Regions from separate parts of the Desulfitispora alkaliphila genome, predicted to be linked through region 1. Evidence: riboswitches for the same ligand, from Rfam matches in the RefSeq annotation. Region 1 holds a riboswitch; each other region holds the start of a gene.

The links. Region 1 has a riboswitch for cobalamin ahead of cobT (nicotinate-nucleotide--dimethylbenzimidazole phosphoribosyltransferase). Riboswitches for the same ligand answer to the same signal wherever they lie in the genome.
Region 2: it holds a riboswitch for cobalamin, as region 1 does, so the genes downstream of both, GGQ84_RS02245 (CbiM family transporter) here and cobT (nicotinate-nucleotide--dimethylbenzimidazole phosphoribosyltransferase) in region 1, are expected to answer to the same signal.
Region 3: it holds a riboswitch for cobalamin, as region 1 does, so the genes downstream of both, cbiD (cobalt-precorrin-5B (C(1))-methyltransferase CbiD) here and cobT (nicotinate-nucleotide--dimethylbenzimidazole phosphoribosyltransferase) in region 1, are expected to answer to the same signal.

Annotation. Positions count from the first base shown of each region.
Region 1 is NZ_JBNPXS010000005.1:71,610-78,862, forward strand. Features, by position in the region: gene GGQ84_RS03295 (NADH-quinone oxidoreductase subunit C) at 1-41, shown strand, start outside; gene GGQ84_RS03300 (hydrogenase large subunit) at 41-1,126, shown strand; gene GGQ84_RS03305 (4Fe-4S dicluster domain-containing protein) at 1,164-1,517, shown strand; gene GGQ84_RS03310 (S66 peptidase family protein) at 1,514-2,476, opposite strand; gene cobT (nicotinate-nucleotide--dimethylbenzimidazole phosphoribosyltransferase) at 2,570-3,616, opposite strand; cobalamin riboswitch at 3,721-3,911, opposite strand; gene GGQ84_RS03320 (response regulator) at 3,952-4,656, opposite strand; gene GGQ84_RS03325 (ATP-binding protein) at 4,649-6,280, opposite strand; gene GGQ84_RS03330 (hypothetical protein) at 6,431-6,667, opposite strand; gene GGQ84_RS03335 (glycosyltransferase family 4 protein) at 6,681-7,253, opposite strand, start outside.
Region 2 is NZ_JBNPXS010000003.1:116,834-124,086, reverse strand. Features, by position in the region: gene GGQ84_RS02255 (sodium:solute symporter family protein) at 1-1,024, shown strand, start outside; gene GGQ84_RS02250 (adenosylhomocysteinase) at 1,155-2,414, shown strand; cobalamin riboswitch at 2,432-2,612, shown strand; gene GGQ84_RS02245 (CbiM family transporter) at 2,718-3,329, shown strand; gene GGQ84_RS02240 (energy-coupling factor transporter transmembrane component T family protein) at 3,329-4,078, shown strand; gene GGQ84_RS02235 (energy-coupling factor ABC transporter ATP-binding protein) at 4,075-4,887, shown strand; gene GGQ84_RS02230 (hypothetical protein) at 4,892-5,299, shown strand; gene GGQ84_RS02225 (competence/damage-inducible protein A) at 5,400-6,647, shown strand; gene GGQ84_RS02220 (glycosyltransferase) at 6,653-7,253, shown strand, end outside.
Region 3 is NZ_JBNPXS010000022.1:23,577-30,829, reverse strand. Features, by position in the region: gene cobM (precorrin-4 C(11)-methyltransferase) at 1-321, opposite strand, end outside; gene cobI (precorrin-2 C(20)-methyltransferase) at 326-1,033, opposite strand; gene cbiT (precorrin-6Y C5,15-methyltransferase (decarboxylating) subunit CbiT) at 1,030-1,602, opposite strand; gene cbiE (precorrin-6y C5,15-methyltransferase (decarboxylating) subunit CbiE) at 1,589-2,218, opposite strand; gene cbiD (cobalt-precorrin-5B (C(1))-methyltransferase CbiD) at 2,203-3,339, opposite strand; cobalamin riboswitch at 3,432-3,618, opposite strand; gene cobU (bifunctional adenosylcobinamide kinase/adenosylcobinamide-phosphate guanylyltransferase) at 3,703-4,257, opposite strand; gene GGQ84_RS09195 (hypothetical protein) at 4,282-4,482, opposite strand; gene GGQ84_RS09190 (PHP domain-containing protein) at 4,541-5,371, opposite strand; gene spoVS (stage V sporulation protein SpoVS) at 5,455-5,715, opposite strand; gene GGQ84_RS09180 (TIGR00282 family metallophosphoesterase) at 5,820-6,605, opposite strand; gene rny (ribonuclease Y) at 6,741-7,253, opposite strand, start outside.

The sequences.
Region 1 (7,253 bases):
AATTGGCAGAAAAAAAGGCAGCAAAGAAGGTGAGTGAATAATGGCAGCAAAAAAAATTAACCTGCCCTTTGGTCCTCAGCACCCAGTTTTACCTGAACCGATTCAGCTAAAGCTGGTACTGGAAGACGAAAAAGTTGTTGAAGCTGTCCCCAACCTTGGATATGTTCACAGGGGCTTAGAGGGGCTAGTAGACAAAAAAGACTTCAATCAAATGATTTACGTTGTTGAGCGCATCTGTGGTATTTGTAGCTTCCAACACGGTATGACCCTATCTCTGGGTATAGAATCCTTAATGGATATAGAAGTTCCCGAAAGGGCCAATTACCTACGAGTTGTATGGGGAGAGCTTCACAGAACTCACAGTCACCTGCTGTGGCTAGGTTTGATGGTTGAAGCGTTCGGTTTTGAGAGCTTGTTTATGCAGACATGGAGAATCAGAGAGAAAATAATGGACATTCTTGAAGCTACTGCTGGAGCTCGAGTAATTATTTCTACTAGTATTCCTGGAGGTGTCAGAAGAGATATCTCTGCTGAGCAGACTAAGTGGATATTAGGGCAATTAGACGAAGTAGAAAAAGAGCTTAAATATATAGAAAAGGTATTCCTAGACGATTACACAGTAAAACAGCGAACTGTAGGACTTGGTGTATTGACTAAAGAAGTGGCTCACCAGTACGCAGTTGTAGGACCTACGATGAGAGCATCAGGGATCAAGCAAGACTGTCGTACACTTGGATATGCCGCTTACAATGAATTAGACTGGGAGCCTATTGTTATGAACGACGGTGATTGCTATACACGAATGGCTGTTCGCTTAAAGGAAGTGTTCTTAGCTATTAACTTGACACGACAAGCTTTAACAAAAATGCCTGAAGGCGAAATCAATGTTAAAGTAAAAGGTAACCCTCCTGCAGGCGAAGCACTAGTAAGAGTAGAGCAGCCTCGAGGTGAGCTAGTTACTTACGTAAAAGGTAATGGTACTAAGCACTTAGATAGAATTCACGTTAGAACACCGACCTTTGCCAATGTTCCTAGCTTATTGGCAATGCTACCAGGTTGCGAATTGGCAGATGTACCCGTAATTATCTTGACTATAGACCCATGTGTGAGCTGTGTTGAAAGATAATCGAATACAGTAAAGCGAGGTGATCAGGTTGTTTAAAATGTTAGGGCAAATATTAAAAAATACTTTTTCCCCCCCTGCTACTCGTCTCTATCCTTTTGAGCAGAGAGAGCAATTTCCAGATGTACGGGGAGAATTAGAGATAATAGCCGATACGTGCATTCTCTGTGGCATATGCCAGCGCAAATGCCCTACTGGATGCATTGAAGTAGATAAAGCAAATAGCTCATGGAAAATAAATCCCTATAACTGCATACTCTGTGGATCGTGCGTAGAGATTTGTCCAAAGGACTCACTGTATATGAAACCCCAGTGGCGCAAACCTACTAACACAAAGAAAATTCATGAAGAACACGTAGAGCCAAAGCGAAAGTCAGCAACAGCTGGACGCTAATAGCTGTTGACTACAGCACTTTCCCTTATGAGTAGATGCCCTTGATCCGCATCGAGAGTTGCTTTGACTCCCAGCGGAAGAGTAGCTTGATGTTTCCCGTGTCCTATGGTCATTCCATAGATTGCGGGAACATTGAGCTTTTCTACTTTCTGGACTAAGATTTCTTCTATATTAAAGGTAGAACTAAAGCTAGGCATATATTCTCGCGGACGACAGTTTACAGATTCTCCAACAATTAAACCCGCTATATCCTTTAGCTTTCCTGCTAGCTCTAGCTGGGTGAGCATGCGATCAATTCTATATGGCTCTTCCCCCACCTCTTCTAAAAATAGTATTTTATTAGTAGTATCTATTTCATAGGGAGTTCCCAAAGTGGCGCAGATTAATGATAAATTCCCACCCACAAGATCTCCTGATGCAACCCCGCCATTTAACGCTACTACATAGTGTCCTTTCTCGGGGTTCTTAATCTTACCCAGGGGTTTGCTACTTGTGGTTGCTCTATGTAGATTTTCTACGCTATAGGTACCCGCCTCTTTATTTCTCACTAATGAATTAACTACTGGTCCATGAAAAGTGACTAGCCCTGTTTCCCTGTAAATGGCTAGCTGCATTGCAGTTATATCGCTAAACCCCACAAAAACTTTAGGGTTTGCTTTTATTAAATTATAATCTAGCATGGATAGCAGCCTCATACTACCGTATCCACCTCTGAGACAAAATATTCCATTGATATTTGGGTTTTGAAAGGCATCCATTAAGTCGTTTAAGCGTTCTTCATCAGTACCTGCCAGATAACCCCATCTCTTATTTAAAGATTTTCCTTCTATTACTCTATACCCCAGATCTTCTAAGGCAGCTTTACAAAAGTAGATAGCGCTTGGGCTATTGGCATAACTAGCTGGCGCTACTAAACTTACTGTATCCCCGGGCTTTAGGGCCTTTGGCTTTATTTTCACTTCTCATACCTCCTGAACGTGATGTAACCAATAAAAAAGCTGGTCCAATAAATATTTATTAGACCAGCAAAAAAATATGCACATTATTCTTAACTAGGCTCTTGATACTCCTGCGTCTGCAAAGGTAGCCATTTCACTAACAATTTTGCAGCTTGCCTCAACTAAATGCATTGCCAATACTGCCCCTGTGCCCTCTCCTAAGCGCATATCTAACTCCAAGTAAGGTCGTAACCCTAGGGAGTTTAATGCCCTAGCGTGTCCAGGCTCTGCGGAGCTATGAGAGGGAATTATATAATCTAGACTCTTAGGCTCTATTCTTGCCGCTATCACCGCTGCAGCTCCAGCAATAAATCCATCAATTATCACTGGTATTCGATTGGCTGCCGCTGCCAAAATCACACCAATAATAGCACCTATTTCCAACCCGCCCACTTTATGTAGTATATCTAAACCGTCTTGGGGATCTGGTTGATTTATTTCAATAGCCCGCTTTATTGCTTGGCGTTTGCGCTCAAGTCCTTCATCATTCAGTCCTGTTCCCCTCCCCACTACCACATCTAGTTCCAGTCCAGATCCAACTAAAATTGCACTACTAGCAGTTGTATTGCCAATCCCCATTTCACCTGTAGCCAGTAGATTTACCCCTGCTTTAATTTCTGCTTCTGCTATCTCTATACCCGCCTCAATCGCTTTGATAGCTTCATCTCTGGTCATAGCAGGACCCTTAGCCATGTTGTCAGTTCCCCTTCTGACTTTTTTGTTAATAAGCTGGGGATAATTCATATCACTTGCCACCCCAATATCTGCAACTTTTACGTTAGCTCCTGCGTGGTGAGACAAAACATTAATGGCTGCTCCACCATTTAGGAAGTTTAACACCATCTGAGGGGTTACTTCCTGGGGAAATGCACTTACGCCTTCTGCCACAACCCCATGATCACCAGCCATTACTAAGACAGAGCGCTTGTCTACTTGATTTAATACCTGTTCCCTTATCCCCGCCAGCTTAATTGCTAAATCTTCCAGTACACCTAAGCTCCCAGGTGGCTTGGTCAGACTATCTAATCGCTCTTTACATTTCTCCATTGCATCTCGGTCAAGCTCCCCAATTTTTGAAACAGTTTCCCTTAGTAAACTCATTACAATCATCCCCCTTTTTATTTTTTTGAAATAAAAAACCCCAGCTCAAAATGAGCTGAGGATGTTTCCATTACCCTGCAGTACAACACCTGTCTCCCGCAGATGTCACTAGCGCACTTTAGGCAGGTCTCCTGACTTCCAGATCAAACGCTCCTTGGCACCTTCCCGCAAGATTAACTTGCAGTGGCATAATTGCTCAGAAGCTCTCCAGTTACAGTGGCGGGACCGCTGGAGAATTGCACTCCATTCCCTATTCTCCTACACTTAATGTAGGCACCTAAATGCTTTTACAATATTTTCTTGTTTAGAATTATACCCCAGTGAAGCTTATGCTGTCAAGAGTTGGAGAATTTGTATCCAACCCCCCAAACGGTGATTACATACTTGGGATTTGCCGGATCTAGCTCTATCTTCTCTCTAATGCGTCTAATTAACACAGTGACCGTATTTATATCGCCCACATAATCACTATCCCATATCTTCTGCAGTAACTGTTCTCGAGTAAATACCTGATTTTTATTCTTCATAAGTAGTCCCAATAATTCGAACTCCTTAGCTGTGAGCGTGACTTCATTGCCCCTAACTGTAACTAAACGAGTGCTGTAATCTATACTAACTTCACCCAAAATTAGTTTCGTATCCTCTTCATTCTTATTAAAAATTTGAGCTTCATTTACGCGGCGTAGCACCGCTTTAATGCGTAAAGCAAGCTCAGAAGGGCTAAAAGGTTTAGTCACATAGTCATCTACTCCCATATTAAACCCCACTGCCTTATCCACTAAATCTGCTTTTGCTGTAAGCATTATTATAGGAATTGAATATTTTTTCCTAGCCATACGACAAACTTCATAGCCATCTAGCTTAGGCAGCATTAAGTCTAACACCATTAAATCAGGTTGTTCTAGTTCTATTTGTTCTAAAGCCTTTTCCCCATCTTCTGCTTTTATCACTTGATAACCTTGAGTTATTAGCGTCTGCTCTATAACTTTGATTATTTTCGGTTCATCGTCCACTATTAGTATTTTTTTACCCTCACTCAAGCTCTTCATCCTTTCCGCTGTGATTGTAAATAAATAGACTAAATCTAAAAGCACTGCCCTCGTCTTTTTCAGAATTCACCCAAATTTCACCGCCATGAAGTTCCACAAGCTTTTTGGCAAGAGCTAGGCCTAAACCTGCCCCTCCTTGCTTTACTTCACCAGGTGACTCCACCTGCTTAAATTTATCAAATACGATTTCTTCATTGTATTTATTTAATCCTATTCCCGTATCTAGAACTGATACAACTATTTGGTCACCCATTACATCGGCGTTAACTGTAACAGTTCCTCCTGCAGGAGTAAATTTCAAAGCATTCCCCATCAGATTTAGCATTATTTGAAGCAATCTTTCAGGGTCAGCCTTAACAAGTGGAATTTTGTAACTTACGTTGTTTATTAGGGAAATATTCTTTACTTTCGCAAGAGGCATAAGAGTTTTTTGAGAAAAGTTAACTACTTCTGTTAGGTCTGTGCTGATGAGCTCTACCTTCATCTGACCCGCCTCAATTTTTGCCATATCTAAAAGATCATTAATCATGTCCAATAACCGTTGTCCACACTCTTGCATATCCCTTAAGTTCTCTGCTTGTACCCAGTCTCCTTTTTCTTCAGCTCGCTCAAGCATCAATTCAGTAAAAGCAATAATAGCTGTCAGGGGTGTTCGCAATTCATGACTCATGTTTGCCAAAAATTCAGATTGGAGTTGATTTGAACGCTTTAGTTGTTTCGTTCTTTCCTCTACTCTCTGCTCTAAAACCTGGTACATTTCTTTAAGTTTAATCGCCATACCATCAAAGTCATGGGCTAGAGACCTTATTTCCCCGCACCCCTCAAATTTACTCAGATCTACATCTAAATTCCCTCTTCCCATGGACTTAGTCATTCTGCTTAGCTGGTTTAAAGGATTGGTTACTAAAGTGCGCATTAATAAAAATGTGACTAAAATAGTAGAAACAACTACGATAAGCATCAGAGCTATGTAGTTAATATTATTGCTGCGTTGCTTTTGGTAAAAGCTATCCATTGGAATTGTAATACTTATTGCCCCTGCAAAATCACCTAAACCGTAGCCCTCTTTAGGATACCCTGCAATATCCAACTCTCCAGCTGGCTCACCATGACACTGAAGGCACCATTCCTCCATGTAAAGTGGATACATATAGCGAAAGTAGCGCTTGCCCTCCAGTTCATCCTGCTGCCATACCTCTTTCAGAGAACTATCTTTCTGAAGCTTTTTGATCATTTCTCGCTCTGTAGAATCCGGTTTGTTTTCCTGATTGCGAACCTCAAGTTTTGTCTGCTTTATGTTATATTCGGTCCAATTAGAAAAAATATCACCTACTCCTTTGCCTACTGCCGCAGGGTTTAATTGTTTAAACTCAAAGTTGCCATGTGAATCATAGTTTATAACATCTTGCTTCTGAGCGATAAAAGCCCGCATAGCCTCGAATTGCGTAGCCATTATTTGGGATTTTTCAGTCAAATCATTAATGGCCTGCTGACGCTGATGCTGTATATTCCAAATCAAATTGACAGACATGATTACCACAATTGCTATGGTTAAATAAATCATAAAACGGTGTGCTAACTTATTAAATCTTCTCTTGATTAGCTTATTTAACATCAGCTCACACCCTTCTGCCTAAAAAACTGTGAAAAATCTATGGTTCCCTTTTTATTTATTCGATTATTGTTTTATTTTTCCTGCAAAGAGTGAAGGGGCGGTTCTCCTGACAACCCTTTTAAAAGTTGTCAGGAGAACCGCCCCTTGACATTACTGCCCTAATATTCGTTCTAACTCATTTGCTCTAGCCTGAACGCGAGCTAGTTCCTCTTCTAGTTCTTGTACCCGTTCCTCCAGTTGCTGATCTAAGTAACTTTTAGACACTAGAGGATCGCTCTCAGTACCCGGAGTATTAGAAAAGGCCTCTACCTGAACCCCTACAAAAATTCCCGATATAAGCGCTGCCACTAAAGCCAAACTAACTATAAAAATCTGTTTTCGCTTCATCCTTTAATACACCTCACTTACCACTTACGTAAGTTTTGCCAGTACTTTCAATAGCCCTAGTACCAACAACTCCGATTTTTTCTGCTCCTAAGACTATTCCCGTAAACAGTATTAACAGTATCATCACAGCCTGCGCTGTGGTCAGCATGGTAAGCATCACTGCACTAGCACCTAAAATTGAATTCAATCCGTAAATCACCAGCACCGTCTGCTTATGACTTAATCCCACAGCTAAAAGACAGTGATGTAAGTGTTCTTTATCTGCTTTAAAAATAGGTTGATTTTTCATGTATCTTCTAACAATGGCAAATGCCGTATCCAAAATGGGTATCCCTAAAATCACGATTGGGATAAATAGAGATATTACAGTAGCCCCTTTTCCCAAACCTAACACAGCCAAAGTGGCTAAGTTGAAACCCAAAAACATGGAGCCGGTATCTCCCATAAAGATTTTAGCAGGATAAAAGTTGTACTTTAAAAATCCCATAGTACTAGCAGCGAGAATTAGGGCACAAGTAGCATAGAGCGTCTGTCCTTCTGTCCAAGCCACTACTGCTAATGTAGTTGCTGCGATAGCTGTTACTCC
Region 2 (7,253 bases), on a different contig from region 1:
GATAACACCAGCCCATGAAGCCTTAACTAGCCTGGCGTCGCAAGTACCAAATTCCCTTGTTGAGCAGGGGCATATGGGTTGGACGAAAATGCCCCAATATGGTTCGGAGCTTTGGTGGGTGTTAGTATCAACCATTGTAATGGGGGTAGGAATTGGAGTTTTAGCTCAGCCTCAGTTGGCAGTAAGATATATGACTGTAAAGACTAATAAAGAAATAAATAGGGCTGTTGCTATTGGCGGAGTTTTTATTCTTTTCATGACTGGTGTGGCTATGACAGTAGGTGCTTTGACTAACGTTTACTTTTACGAGAACCTAGGCAAAATTTCTATGTTAGCTGCTGTGGACCCAGGAACTGGTGCTCCCAATATGGATAGGGTAATTCCCCTTTATATAAACGAAGCTTTGCCCCAATGGTTTTCAGTAATGTTCATGTTAGTATTAATTAGTGCGGCCATGTCCACCCTTAGCGGTCAGTTTCATGTTATGGGGACATCTATAAGTAGGGATATTTACATGGGTGGAAAAACTGGTGATCAGAGCAAAAGTATCTTCATCCATCGCTTGGGAATAATAGTTGCTTTAGTGGTAACGGTTTTCCTAAGTTATAGACTTCCAGGGAATATAATCGCTGTGGCTACGGCTATGTTCTTTGGGTTATGCGCTATAACATTTCTGCCAACTTATGTGGCAGCCCTGTATTGGCCTAGGGCTACCAAAGAAGGAGCGTTGGCCAGTATGTGTGTAGGAGTAATGGCGACTATTATGATGTATCTGTTCACTCATGCAGCTGAGGCACAAGCTTTAGGAGTTAGTCAGGCCCTTTTTGGCAGACCAGTTTTGGTTGAGTTTCCGTGGACGGTAATTGACCCATTGTTAGTGGGATTACCCCTTTCTGCAATAACCTTAATATTAGTAAGTTTGGCAACTGAACCAATGTCGTCTTATCACGTAGATGAATGCTTTGATAGTATTATATCTAACAAGCAAGCTGTTAGTGCCCCGATACAGCAAGTGTCAAAATAGCTTTCCCCCCCTTAAAGGCGATAAACTTTTCATAATCTGGAAAAGTTTATCGTCTTTACTATTTCTTTATAACGACCTGTGTTATAATTAGGATAATAAATTAATTTTTCTGAAAAAAGGAGGAATTTTCGTGCCCAGTAATTCCATGATACGCTTAATAACATTGGCCCCACAAGGAAATCAAAAAATAAAATGGGTTCGCGAACACATGCCCATCTTGAGGCAATTAGAAGAAGAGTTTTCTATAACTAGAGTTTTTGAAGATAAGAATATTGTGTTGCGTTTACATATAGAGGCAACTACTGCCAATTTGGCCATAATGCTCAGAAGGGCAGGAGCAAATGTCTGCCTAGTAGAGGCAGACCCCCTCACCACACAAGACGATGTGGCTGCAGCTTTAAGCGAAGAGGGAATAAGAGTCCTAGGTCAATATGGGTCAAATTTAGAAGAACACAAAAAATATCAGAAAGAGATACTAAAGTGCAAGCCTCATGTGATTGTGGATTCAGGAGCTATTCTAACTAAGCAACTTCATGAAGAAAGCGCAGAGTATGCTGAGAATTTTATCGGGACAAGTGAAGAGAGCATTACAGGTGTGAGAAGACTAGAGGTTATGTATGAAAAGAAGCAGCTAAAATACCCTGTTTTGGCAGTGAATTGTTCTGTTAGTAAACACATCTTTGAGGATATTCATGGAACTGGTCAATCGGTGTGGAGTAGCATAACTTACACCACAAACATTTTAGTTGGTGGAAAGACTGTTGTGGTCATAGGCTATGGCTGGTGCGGTAGGGGAATAGCAAAAGTTGCGCGTGGACTTGGTGCAAGGGTGATAGTGTGTGAATTAGATCCAGTTAGGGCAAGTGAAGCAATGCTAAAAGGTTTTCAGGTTATGCCAGTAGTTGAAGCAGTAAAGCGAGGAGATTATATTGTTACCGCTACTGGAAATAAAGAAGTTATTAACAAAGAGCATTTACCCTATTTCAAAAACAGAGCCATTCTAGTCAATGCAGGTCATTCTGATGTAGAGATAGATAAAAGCGCTTTAGAAGAGGAAGCGATAAAAACTAAAGAAGTGGCAAATAATATTAGGCAATATAAATTCAAAGATGACAGAAAAGTATTCTTAATCGCTGAAGGACGAGTTGTCAATTCAGCTTCTGGTGATGGGCAGCCTGCGGAGGTGATGGACATCGGTTTTGCTATTCACGCTCTAGCAATCAAGCACTTAATAGAGTGTGGGGAAAAATGTAAGGCTGAAGTTATAAAAATGCCTATTGAATTAGATCAATATGTGACAGACCTGTACTTAGAAACTAAGGGTATTGATAAGGATAGTATGTCAGGTTTACAGCAACAGAAGAGTTACTGGTCTGACTTTACGTATTAAATAAAAGATAAAACAATTAAATAACTGCAAAAATAGGTGTCTCGTAATAGAGACTTAATAGGGAAGTCGGTGTAATTCCGACGCGGTCCCGCCACTGTAATGGGGAGCTTGCTCCAAGAAGCCACTGGACTATGTCTGGGAAGGCGGAGTAAAGTGTTGAACCAGAGCCAGGAGACCTGCCTGTTTTTTGATCACTGTTGAACTGCGAGAGATGGGGAGGTGATGAGTGAAGGTTTTTCTTAACTTTTAGGCTCTCCAGAATTATATCTGGAGAGCTTTTTTTTACAAAAGGAGGGATAAAGTATGCACTTATCTGATGGAGTGCTTAGCACGCCAGTGGTTGGGGTTTCTGTGGTTGTGGCCGGTGCTGTTGCCTATTGGGGAAGCAAAAACATAAAGAGCGAAGAAGTTCCGAAAATAAGTCTAATAACTGGTGCCTTTTTTGTACTGTCTCTAGTGAGTATCCCTGTTGGGCCAACAACAATTCATCCCTTGTTAGCTGGGTTTATGGGCATTGTGTTGGGTAGAAGAGTAGCCGTGGCTGTTTTGGGGGGCTTATTGCTACAGGCATTTATATTTCAACACGGTGGCATAACCACCTTGGGAGCCAATATGTTACTGGTTGTAATCCCCTCTCTGGCAGCGAGAGAACTGTTTTACATACTAAAGAACATACCAATTTTTTGGCGTGGAGCTATAGCTGGCGGCGTGGCTGTGGTAGGGTGTTTTGTTTTGTTAGTTTTAATACTTCTTGGTAGTAGCTATATATACGGAGATGGGATGTTTTCAGTAATCAATATTTTGGCCGTAGGTTATCTACCTCTAGCCATAGTAGAGGGAATAATGACAGGGTTTGCTATCAAGATGGTTTCTGTTGCAAGACCCCAATTGCTAGAAAGAGGAGTGGGCGTTTAATGAAAATCAAAACGCTGCATATGGGTACTACATTTGAGACTAATTCCCATAAAAAAAGTTGGCACCCAAAAATTAAAACTATATCTGCATTACTCTTTGCAGTGGGTGTGATAAATTTATCTAGTTTAACAGCACTTTCTTTAGCTTTTATTATTACCTTAGGTGTAGCAATTAGTACGGGTTTGTCCTTGAAGCACATAGGAACTAGGGTAGCTCTAGCATTGCCCTTTGCTCTTTTTATGTGTTTAGCAATCACTTTTGGAGGAGGGTTAAATCCTTCTGTTGAGAGAATTGTTTTTTCGGCTGGATTAATGCTCAAAACCATTACCTCAGTTATAATAGTAGTAGTGCTAATGGGTAAACAACCAGTACATGAATATATTAAAAGCTTATCTCAAGTAGGTGTCCCGCCCACGGTAGTCAATATCATAATGCTGGCTTATAGATACGTAGCAATCTTCTATCACCAAGTGAAAGGGCTTAAACGGGCATTGGTAACAAGGGGTTTTTCTGGGGGATTATGTGTGAGTTCTTTTAAGACCTACGGAGAGATAAGTGGAAGTATGTTTGTCAAATCTTTGGATAGGGCTGAGGCAGTGCACAAGGCTATGCTTGCCCGGGGTTATAATGGAAGTTTTAGTTCAACAGAAGTAGTCAATTCTGCTAGTGCTATTGATTGGTTTAAATGCGGAGTTGCTATGGTAGTGATTGTCTTGATTTCGATTATAGATATGGGGATGATTGGATGAATGCAGTTGAAATTACTGGATTGAGCCATACTTATGCAGATGGAACTAAGGCGTTGCATAACTTGAGTTTGAACATAGTGGAGGGTACAAAGGTAGCTATATTGGGGGCAAATGGCAGTGGTAAGACGACTTTGTTATACCACCTAAATGGCTTAATAATGCCCCAGGTAGGCGAAATATCTATCAAAGACTATAGAGTTAAAAAAAGTAACTTAACTATGATTAGAAACAAGATAGGTATGGTTTTCGACAATCCGGATAATCAACTGTTTTCAACCACTGTTGCAGAAGATGTTTCGTTTGGGCCTATGAATCAAGGTATTAGAGGGAAAGAGTTACAGGAAAGAGTAGAGGCTGCCATGGATCAAGTTGGAATAATTGATCTGAAGAATAAGTCACCCCATAACTTGAGCTTGGGACAAAAGAAAAGAGCGGCAATAGCTGGTGTGCTTGCCATGAAGCCAGAAATATTAGTACTAGATGAACCTACTTCAGGATTAGACCCTGATACAACAGAGAAAATAGTGGATCTGTTAGAGGAGTTATCTAAGGAAGGTAAGACGATTATTCTCTCAACTCACAATGTGGATATAGCCTACTCATGGGCTGAAGATGTAGCCATACTAGCAAAAGGAGAATTAAAAATTAAGGGTTCTGTTGCTATGTTAGGTGAGGAAAAAGTCATGAAGGAGGCAAAGCTCAGAACCCCTTTGTTGGCAAAAGTTTTTGCAGGCACTGACTTCACCCCTAAGAGCGCTGGTGAGGCAAATCAAATTTTGAGAAAAATTAGAAAAACACAAGGAGGTTAAAAAAATGTTTAAATTTAAGAAGGTTATTGTAACTGCATTAATACTTAATTTATTTTTCATGCTAGTTGTAAGCAATGATGCACATGCTCATAGGATGATCATCAGACCTGTGGAAGAAGGATTAGTGCGGGTAGTATTTGACGACGACACAGTGGCTGTTGCAGATATTGTGATTACGGATTTAGATGGCACAGAAATATTAACTGGACAGACTGATGGGGATGGGTACTTTAAATATGATCCAAACCTAGAGGGAATGAAGATGGTGGCTGATGATGGTGTAGGGCATCGAGTCCAGTGGGTGATAGGTGAACCGGTTCAGGAACACGGATCACTGTGGTTGAGAGCAACAGGTGGGGTATTATTTTTAGCAGTTATTGCTGGTCTTTTTCATATGAGAAATAAAAAGTAAAGAATATATTTTTTTTAAAACAGCTATAATTTTATATAGCTGTTTTTTTGTGGTAGGATATATATATAAATAAATTTATGAAAATATTGGAGCTGATAATATGAAGGCGGAAATAATTAGTGTGGGAACAGAAATACTCATGGGAGAAATAACTAACACCAATGCCAGATATATTGCAGATAAGCTTCGGGAGTTGGGGATAGATGTATACTATCAAACTACTGTGGGGGATAATCATCAGCGTCTAAAAGAAGTTATTAAACAAGCGCTTAATAGATCTGATATTGTAATTACTACCGGTGGTTTAGGGCCCACTGAAGATGATATTACTGTTAATGTTATTGCTCGCACCTTGGATAGTCCCTTGGTTTTATATGAAGATTGGCTGGAATATTTGAGAGAAGTAACTGCGAAGTTTGGCGTTAAGTTAACAGAAAACAATATAAAACAAGCATACATGCCTGAAGGAGCTATCCCCATGAGCAACTCCAGAGGCACTGCTCCTGGGGTATATATTGAAAAAGATGAAAAAATTGTAGTTGCTTTACCGGGTCCACCAATAGAAATGCAGTATGTATTTGACAATGAGTTATATCAGCGACTGGCTGTCAAATCTAAGGAACACTTATGCTCTCATGTTATCAAAACTATTGGGATAGGGGAAGCGCCTTTAGAAAATGAAATTAGAGAGTTAATCGAAAAGCAAACAGATCCAACTGTAGCGCTTTATGCTAAGAGTGGAGAGGTACATATAAGATTAGCCACGAAAGCAGTTAGTGATGAGGAAGCCTGGGGTAGGATTAAGCCAATTAAAGATGAAATTACTACTAGAATAGGTAGGTATATCTTTGGCTCTGACCACGATACAATAGAGGGAGTAGTGGGAGATCTGTTGCGTCAAAAGGGGCTTAAGCTGGCCTGTGCTGAAAGCTGTACAGGAGGCCTATTGGGGAACAGGATAACTTCTATGGCTGGTTCTTCTGCATATTTTCTGGGGGGGATTGTCTCTTACGCTAACAGTGTCAAGGAAAATGTACTAGGAGTATCTAGGCAATCTTTAGAGCAATACGGCGCTGTCAGTGAGCAAGTTGCTGTGGAGATGGCTGAAGGAGCAATAAAAGTAACTGGTGCAGATGTGGCTGTGGCTATTACGGGAATAGCTGGTCCAGGGGGGGGAACAGAAGATAAGCCAGTAGGAACTGTGCACTTGGCAATTGTAGGCAAGGGAATTGAAACTATTCGTCGTCATAGGATACTTATCGGTGGGCGCCAAGAGGTTAAATACCGGAGTACTCAACTGGCACTATATGACCTGTGGCGCAGTTTAAAAGGGTTAGAGGGGCAATAAAATACATGAAAATATTAATGGTAGTACCTGTAAACACTAAAAGGACAGCGGGAAATTGGGTTACAGCTAACAGATTAAAATTAGGATTAGAAGCACATGTTGAAAAAGTTTCTGTTATAGATGTAGACAAAGTAGACGCAGAAATGGTTAGAGGATATGATATTATTCACTGCTTTCATCTTTATAAGTCGGGGTTAGTAATAAAGGATGTTATCTATAAAGCAAAGAAACCATTAGCAATAAGTTTTACGGGAACCGATTTGAGCACAATTAATGAGCAGAATAATAAAATAGAAAATGCAGAGGCTCTAAGGCTGCTAAACTATGCAAAAGGAATTTATGTATTCCACAATGAGGGAAAAGATGATTTGAAAAATATAGGTATAGATGCAGGTAAAGTCAAAGTAGTTCCCCAGGCCGCATATCCCTTTGATGAGGAAAAAGGGGTGAATTTTAAAGAAAAATGGTCTATAAAACCAAATGAAATAGTGTTTTTATATGCTGGAGGGATAAGGGAAGTCAAAAGACCACTCTGGGCACTAGATTTAATGGAAGCAGTGCATGAGCAAAACTCTGCAGTGAGATTAGAGTTGGTTGGGCCAGTCT
Region 3 (7,253 bases), on a different contig from region 1:
CACCATCTGATACTCAATTTCTAATTCTGCCAAAGCATCCATTTGCTCTTTAATAGCCCCATAAATGCTGGGATCTCCCGTATGAATTCTGGCTACATCCATATTCTGCTTTTGAGCATCTTTATAAACGGCCACAACTTCCTCTAAAGTCATTTTAGCGCTGTTGTAAATACTAGCATCTTTAGGCGCGTATTCTAAAATCCTCTCATTTACTAAAGACCCAGCATAAATGATAATTTTGCACTTCTCTATTAGCGTCTTTCCTTTGATAGTGAGAAGCTCAGGATCACCAGGGCCAGCCCCTATAAAGTACACCTTCATACTGTTAATCCCCCTTTTTTATAATCATTAGAGACAGATAGGGTATCTCTTCCCTGGCATTCTCCAAGTCTTCAATTATTTCTTGATCCGGATGGCCACACTTACTTATTAGAATGGCCTGCTGTAATAAGTTGCGTTTTTGTAAAACGTTAATGATGTTCTTAAAGCTTGGAGCTACCTTCATCAATACTACATTATCAAACAAATTGAGTACTGACTCTAATTCACTTACGTCTTTTAGCACTGGGATTACTGCCAGCTTCTCAGACCCTTCTGCTAATGGCCACTTAGTAGCTGCTGCTGATGCAGAAAAAGCAGTAATACCAGGAATAGTCTCTATGGTCATATTAATTTCTTCTTTTTTTAAAATCCCCAATAAATAACTGTAGGTACTATACAACATGGAGTCTCCTAAGGTGATAAATGCACCTGATTTTCCACCTTGTAGCTGGTCTTTAATTCTTTGGCACCCTTGGTGCCAGTGCTTAAGCAACTCCTCTTTATTGCTGGTCATGGGAAGTAAAATATCTACAACAGGTATACCCTTTGGAATAAACTTTTGAGCTATTTGCAAGGCTATACTCTCTGCTTCAAGCTTTGACTTGGGAACAAAAACAACATCAACTTCACTTAAAACTTTTTGAGCCTTCACAGTGATTAAATCAGGGTCTCCAGGTCCCACTCCTATACCGTAAAGTTTACTATTGTTCAATTCTCTTCCTCCTTTACTGCACTTATTATATGTACAGGATTATGTGCTTTGTAGATAAAGTTATCCTTTAGTGGTTCTAGCTTTGTAATTGCTGCTAGTGTAATGTCTACTTGAAAATTACTTGCTTTCAGCTTTTCTATAGCAGTGGTAACAGTATTGAGTGTAATGGCGTTTAACACTACCCTGCCTTTAGGTTCTAGCTTTTTAGCTATCACTCCAATTATCTTGTCTAGCCTACCGCCACTGCCACCTACAAATACTATATTGGGGTTTGGCAGTTGCCTCAGTGCATCGGGAGCTTCCCCAGGAACAACCTCTACATTTTGCACCTTAAATTCTTTAATATTTTGCTTTAATACCATTAAAGCCGTTTCAGATTTTTCCACCGCATAAACCTGTCCCCTAGGTGCTAGTAAAGCTGCTTCCACTGTGAGAGATCCAGTTCCAGCCCCCACATCCCAAACAATATCCCCTGCACTTACAGCAGCTTTCCCTAAGGTTATAGCCCTTACCTCTTCTTTAGTCATGGGCACCTTACCTCTAATAAATTTACTATCAGCTATTGTCATCTATAATCACCACTACACAATTATTGTATTTAGCCGCATCTACAGCCACTTCCACAGCTTTTTTTTCTACGATTACTTCACTAGAGTAGCTTAAGTTTTCACAAACAAAAAATTTTCGCATTCCTAATCCCTGCTCCACATATACCTTAGCGATTTCTTGAGGAGTATTTTGCTTATCAGTTAGAAGGGCTACTTTTTTTTCATCTATAAATTTTTCTATAATATCTATACTCTTGCCGTGGAGACTTGTCATAATCGCATCTTGCCATAACTCTGTTATTCTAGCAAAAGCAAGCTGTACGGAGCTTATCCCCGGTATTACCTCCAGTTCTTGGCTGGAGTAATGGTTCTTTAAATATTTTAGTAGGCTGTAAAATCCCGTATCTCCCGATACTAATACTGCTATTCTCTTATCCCTATTTTGATCTATGTGATTTACAACCCGCTTTAAATCGGAATCTATCTCATGAGCATTTTTATTGTTTATACACAATTCTTGCAAATGCCGTTTGCCAGCTATTATTATTTCTGCTTTATCAATTTTCTCTTGGGCAATCTGGGTTAAATATTTTCTATCTCCAGGTCCTACCCCAATAACAGTTATTTGCTTTGCCATCCCATCCTCTCCCCTAAACTAATAGCATTTTCGCTGTACCCAATTACTTCTCCTTGAAGACTTAAAAGTATCACACCCACTTCTAACTGTTTTTTTATATATCTCTCTGCTTTAAAGCTAGCTCGTTCTGCTAATTGAAACCATATATCTTCCCTGTTTCCTTGAGCTAGTATAGATATTACTTCTTCTGCCGTATTAGAGCCTAAAACCTTCTCTGCTAACTCTAAGCCTCCTCCAGATAACATCACTTGCATTGCGATTACCTCCAAACGGGCATCTGCAATTTTATTGTGGGTCTGGAACACCCCTGCTGCTAATTTGACAATTTTACCAACGTGCCCCACTATTAGAACCCGAGATACCTCCTTTTGCGCTGCCATTTCCAACATATATCCAAAGAAATTGCTAGTTTGGACTATCCTGCCTTCATTAAGGCCTAGTTTTGTGGTGCAAAACCTATACCCTATTTTGCCAGGTGTGAATACTACCTCCTTGTACCCCTGCGCTCTTACCACGTCAATTCCCTGAACTAGAGATTCCTTAAAGGCTTCCTCAGACATGGGCTCTACAATTCCTGTAGTGCCGAGAATAGAAATTCCACCTTTAATCCCTAACTCTGGGTTCAAGGTTCTCTTAGACAATTTTTCCCCCTCAGGAACTTCAAGTTTCACTGTAACGCCGTACCCTTCAGGCAGTACTTCTCTAATTGCAACTAGAATCATCTCCATTGGAACTGGATTAATTGCAGGGTTTCCTACGGCAACCGCTAGTCCTGGTTTTGTGACTACACCAATACCTGCTCCCGCTTCGATATTAATACCCTTATCAGCTTGTACAGCAGTGGCATATATTTGAATGCCGTGGGTCACATCTAAGTCATCACCAGCATCTTTAACCACATAGCAAGTAGCGCTTTTTGGTGTAAGCTTAACCGAATTGTTTTTTAGCTGTAACCTTTGACCATTTGGTGTAACCAGGTGCACGCTGTCTACTTCCCTTTGAGCAAAGAGCATGCTCACAGCTCCCTTAGCTGCTGCCGCAGCACAGGAACCGGTAGTATAGCCTCTTTTAAGTTGTTTTCCATTTACTTGCTTGTATGTCATACTGTCATCCAGAAACATATGTTCCCCCCAAATAAAAAAACAAACTCTTCACCTACGGGGCGAAAGTTTGTCTGTTATATTACCATTCACCACCTATGCATCGTAGGTTTAGCGGTGACAACAAACAGGCAGGTATCCTGGCTCAAGTTCACAGCTATGTGCCCCTTCCCAAAGCTCTACGCTTCAGTGGGATTATGCACAAAGCTCCCTTTCACAGTGGCGTGACCGCATCGGATTTACACCGATTTCCCTATTACTCTAAAGCTTTCACTTTAGACCTGTTGCATTTTAAATTGTATTTTTCTGCATAATATATAATTTCTACTCTTACTTCTTATTTCCTTTTTATATACTGAATTTTTAAAGAATATTTCAAAAACTTTATTTTTTAATCTGTACCGGTATCCCCGCAACTACTAGATAGACTTCGTCACAAATTTCTGCTACCTTCTGATTTAACAGTCCTAAATAGTCCTGAAATTGCCTTCCACTTTTATAGGGGGATACCAAGCTCAGTCCCACTTCATCAGTTACAATCACAACGTTTATACCTTTTATTTTAAGCTCATTAATAGTACTAATGGTACTGTTTACAATAGCTTCAAGATCATCCTCAGTTATCTCACTTTCATTGACAAAAAAGTTATTCGTTAAGATATTGCTCAGATTATCTAATAAAACACTATGGTATTTTTCTAGATTTTCTAGTTTTAAAACATTACTTAAGTCCTGCTGCTCTTCAAATGTGAACCAACTGACAGGTCTCCGTTTTTGATGTAAGTTAACCCTTTTTTTCATTTCTAAGTCTTCAGCATCAACTTTCGCCGTTGCCAAATAGATTATTTCTTTGCCTGTTTTTTCTACAAGCTCCTCTGCAAATTTACTCTTCCCCGATCTTATTCCTCCAGTTATTAGAATAACTTTGCTGCTACCCATAAATCCTCCCTTTTTGCTATTCATTTACCTGTCTTTAGGAAACTCGATAAGCCTAAATTCCCTAACAGTAGTTTCTTCGTATAGCTTTTTCTTTTCCATCTCTGTCTTTTCCACTAAATTCATAAGAACTCGCCTACTAATTCGCAAGTGGTTCACCTTTTCTTCCAGTTCCCTTATTCTTCGCCTTAGATCATCACATCCACAGTCAGATGTCTTATCTATCAATATAGTCACCACCTAATCACTAATGTGGTACTATTATATTACTTACCAACTCAGATTATTATTGACATTTACCCTCAATTTGCGCTTCTTGCAATTGTTGAAGCACAGTTGCTGGAACTTCAGGTGTCCCCATTAGATTCTCTTCCCTGTTCCCACCGTGAAAATCTGAGCCTCCAGTTGCTATTAAACAGTGTCGATTTGTTAGGTTTAGCAAGTGTTTTTGAAGTTCCTGAGAATGTAGTCTATAGTAAACTTCAATCCCCTTTAACCCAGCAGTAAGCATCTCATCCATGGCTCCTTCCCATTCTGATGCATACAAACCTGGATGGGCTAGTACTGCGACCCCTTTTGCCTTATTTATTATTTTTATAGCTTCTGCCGGTGTAAGTTTATATCTAGGCACATAGGCAGGTTTATCATACCCGATTAAGTTATCGAAGGCTTCACCTATTGAGGTAACATATTTGTAATCAACTAGTGCACTAGCTACATGGGGCCTCCCCACAGAACCCTCGGTTTTTGAAACTACGTCTTTATAATTTATTTTGTACCCCATGTGATTTAACTTATCAATCATTTTTTTAACCCGCTCTAACCTCTTGCTCTGCAGATATGATAGTGTATTTAATAACCATTTACTTTTGTACTCAATGTAATATCCTAAAATGTGAATTTCTGCTTTCTTCCAGTAAGTACTTAACTCTATTCCAGGAATTACTTCAATCTCTTTATACTTCTTTGCTTCAGTAATTGCCTCTTCAACCCCATCTACTGTATCATGATCGGTTATAGCTACAGCAGATAATCCCTTCTCTACAGCTTTTTGTATAACTTGCGAAGGAGATAGTGTACCATCAGATGCCCTAGTGTGTATGTGCAAATCTATCATATTTGTCCCTCACTATCTTCAATAAAGTATAAAATTAAAACCTGTCTATCTTTAGAATAAACAGGTTTTAAAAAAATATTATATTATCTTGGTTCCACAATTAACTTTATTGCCGTTCTCTCTTCGCCATCAATTTGGATATCCGTAAATGCAGGGATGCATATTAAGTCAATACCACTTGGTGCAACGAATCCCCGGGCAATAGCCACTGCTTTTACCGCTTGATTTAATGCTCCAGCTCCTATAGCTTGGATTTCTGCCCCCCCTTGCTCACGTAAAACTCCTGCTAAAGCACCTGCTACTGAATTTGGACTAGATTTTGCCGAAACTTTTAAAACCTCCATTAATACCCCTCCCTACTAAATTAGTACATCTGTATTCATTGTGTATTAAGTTCTATTTTTTCTAAGAAAATCCTTTTTTTTAATTTAATATTTTTGCATTCTTCTCAATATTTTATAGAATGCTGAATAGGTTTTATATTTATAGCCTTACCAGTAGCCTGATCTACTTGAATTACTACTCCGTTTAGCTGGCACTCCCCTGTATCAATCTCAAATTTAGCGGGAAGATGAGTTAAAAATTTCTTAATTACAATCTCTTTTTTCACTCCTAGAACTGCATCTCTAGGACCAGTCATCCCCAAATCAGTTATGTAGGCAGTTCCTCCTGGTAACACCCTACTATCATTAGTTTGTACGTGTGTATGTGTACCTACTACTGCGCTAGCCTTGCCGTCTAAGTACCAGCCTAAGGCAACTTTTTCCGAAGTAGCTTCTGCATGAAAATCGACGATAATAATATCCGCTTCTTCTTTTACAGTTTTTATTATCTTTTCTGCACACCTAAAAGGACACTCCAACTGAGACATAAATATTCTTCCTGACAAATTTAAAATACCTATCTTTGCCCCTTTACCACTGTTAACTATTCTGTAACCTTTTCCAGGAGTTGCCACTGGGTAGTTAGCAGGCCTTACCATTTTATCTGCCGTATCTATAAAGTCGTATACGTCTTTCTTATCCCAGACATGATTGCCCATTGTCAAAAAGTCAATTCCCGAATCAATCAATTCTAAATACGTTTCCCGGGTTATCCCATTACCCCCTGCTGCGTTTTCGCCATTGGCGATAGTAAAATTAATATCGTATTCCTCTTTAATCTCCGTTAATTTATCTTTAATAATTCTTCTCCCCGGTTTTCCCACAATATCGCCAATAATCAAAATATTCATGGTACGCCTCCTAGATATTTTATAATAGTTTCTATCTATTATTAGTTATTTCCTGCTCTGCAAATATAAATTAAAAGAATCCCTCTAATATTAAGCAATTAGAGAGATTCTTTTATTTATTCCTAAAGGGCTCAATTACTTGGCATAGTCAACTGCTCTTGTTTCTCTGATGACAACTACCTTAATTTGCCCAGGGTATTCTAACTCAGATTCTATTCTCTTAACTAAGTCCCTAGCTAAAATAACTGAATTAGGATCATCAACACTATCCGGCTTAACCATGATTCGTATTTCTCTACCAGCTTGAATAGCAAAGGACTTCTCTACCCCTTCAAAGGAGTCAGCTATTTCCTCTAACTTCTCAAGTCTTTTAATATACGCCTCAAGTGTCTCACGACGAGCACCTGGTCTAGCGGCCGATATTGCATCTGATGCCTGAACTAAAACTGCTTCAACTGTTTTAGGCTCGATATCACCATGATGGGCTGCTATTCCATGTACAACTTCGGCACTCTCTCGGTATTTTTTAGCTAAATCTGCACCGATAGTCACGTGTGGTCCTTCAACTTCATGATCTACTGCCTTTCCTATGTCATGAAGAAGTCCTGCCCTTTTAGCTAATTGAACATCTGCTCCTAATTCTGCAGC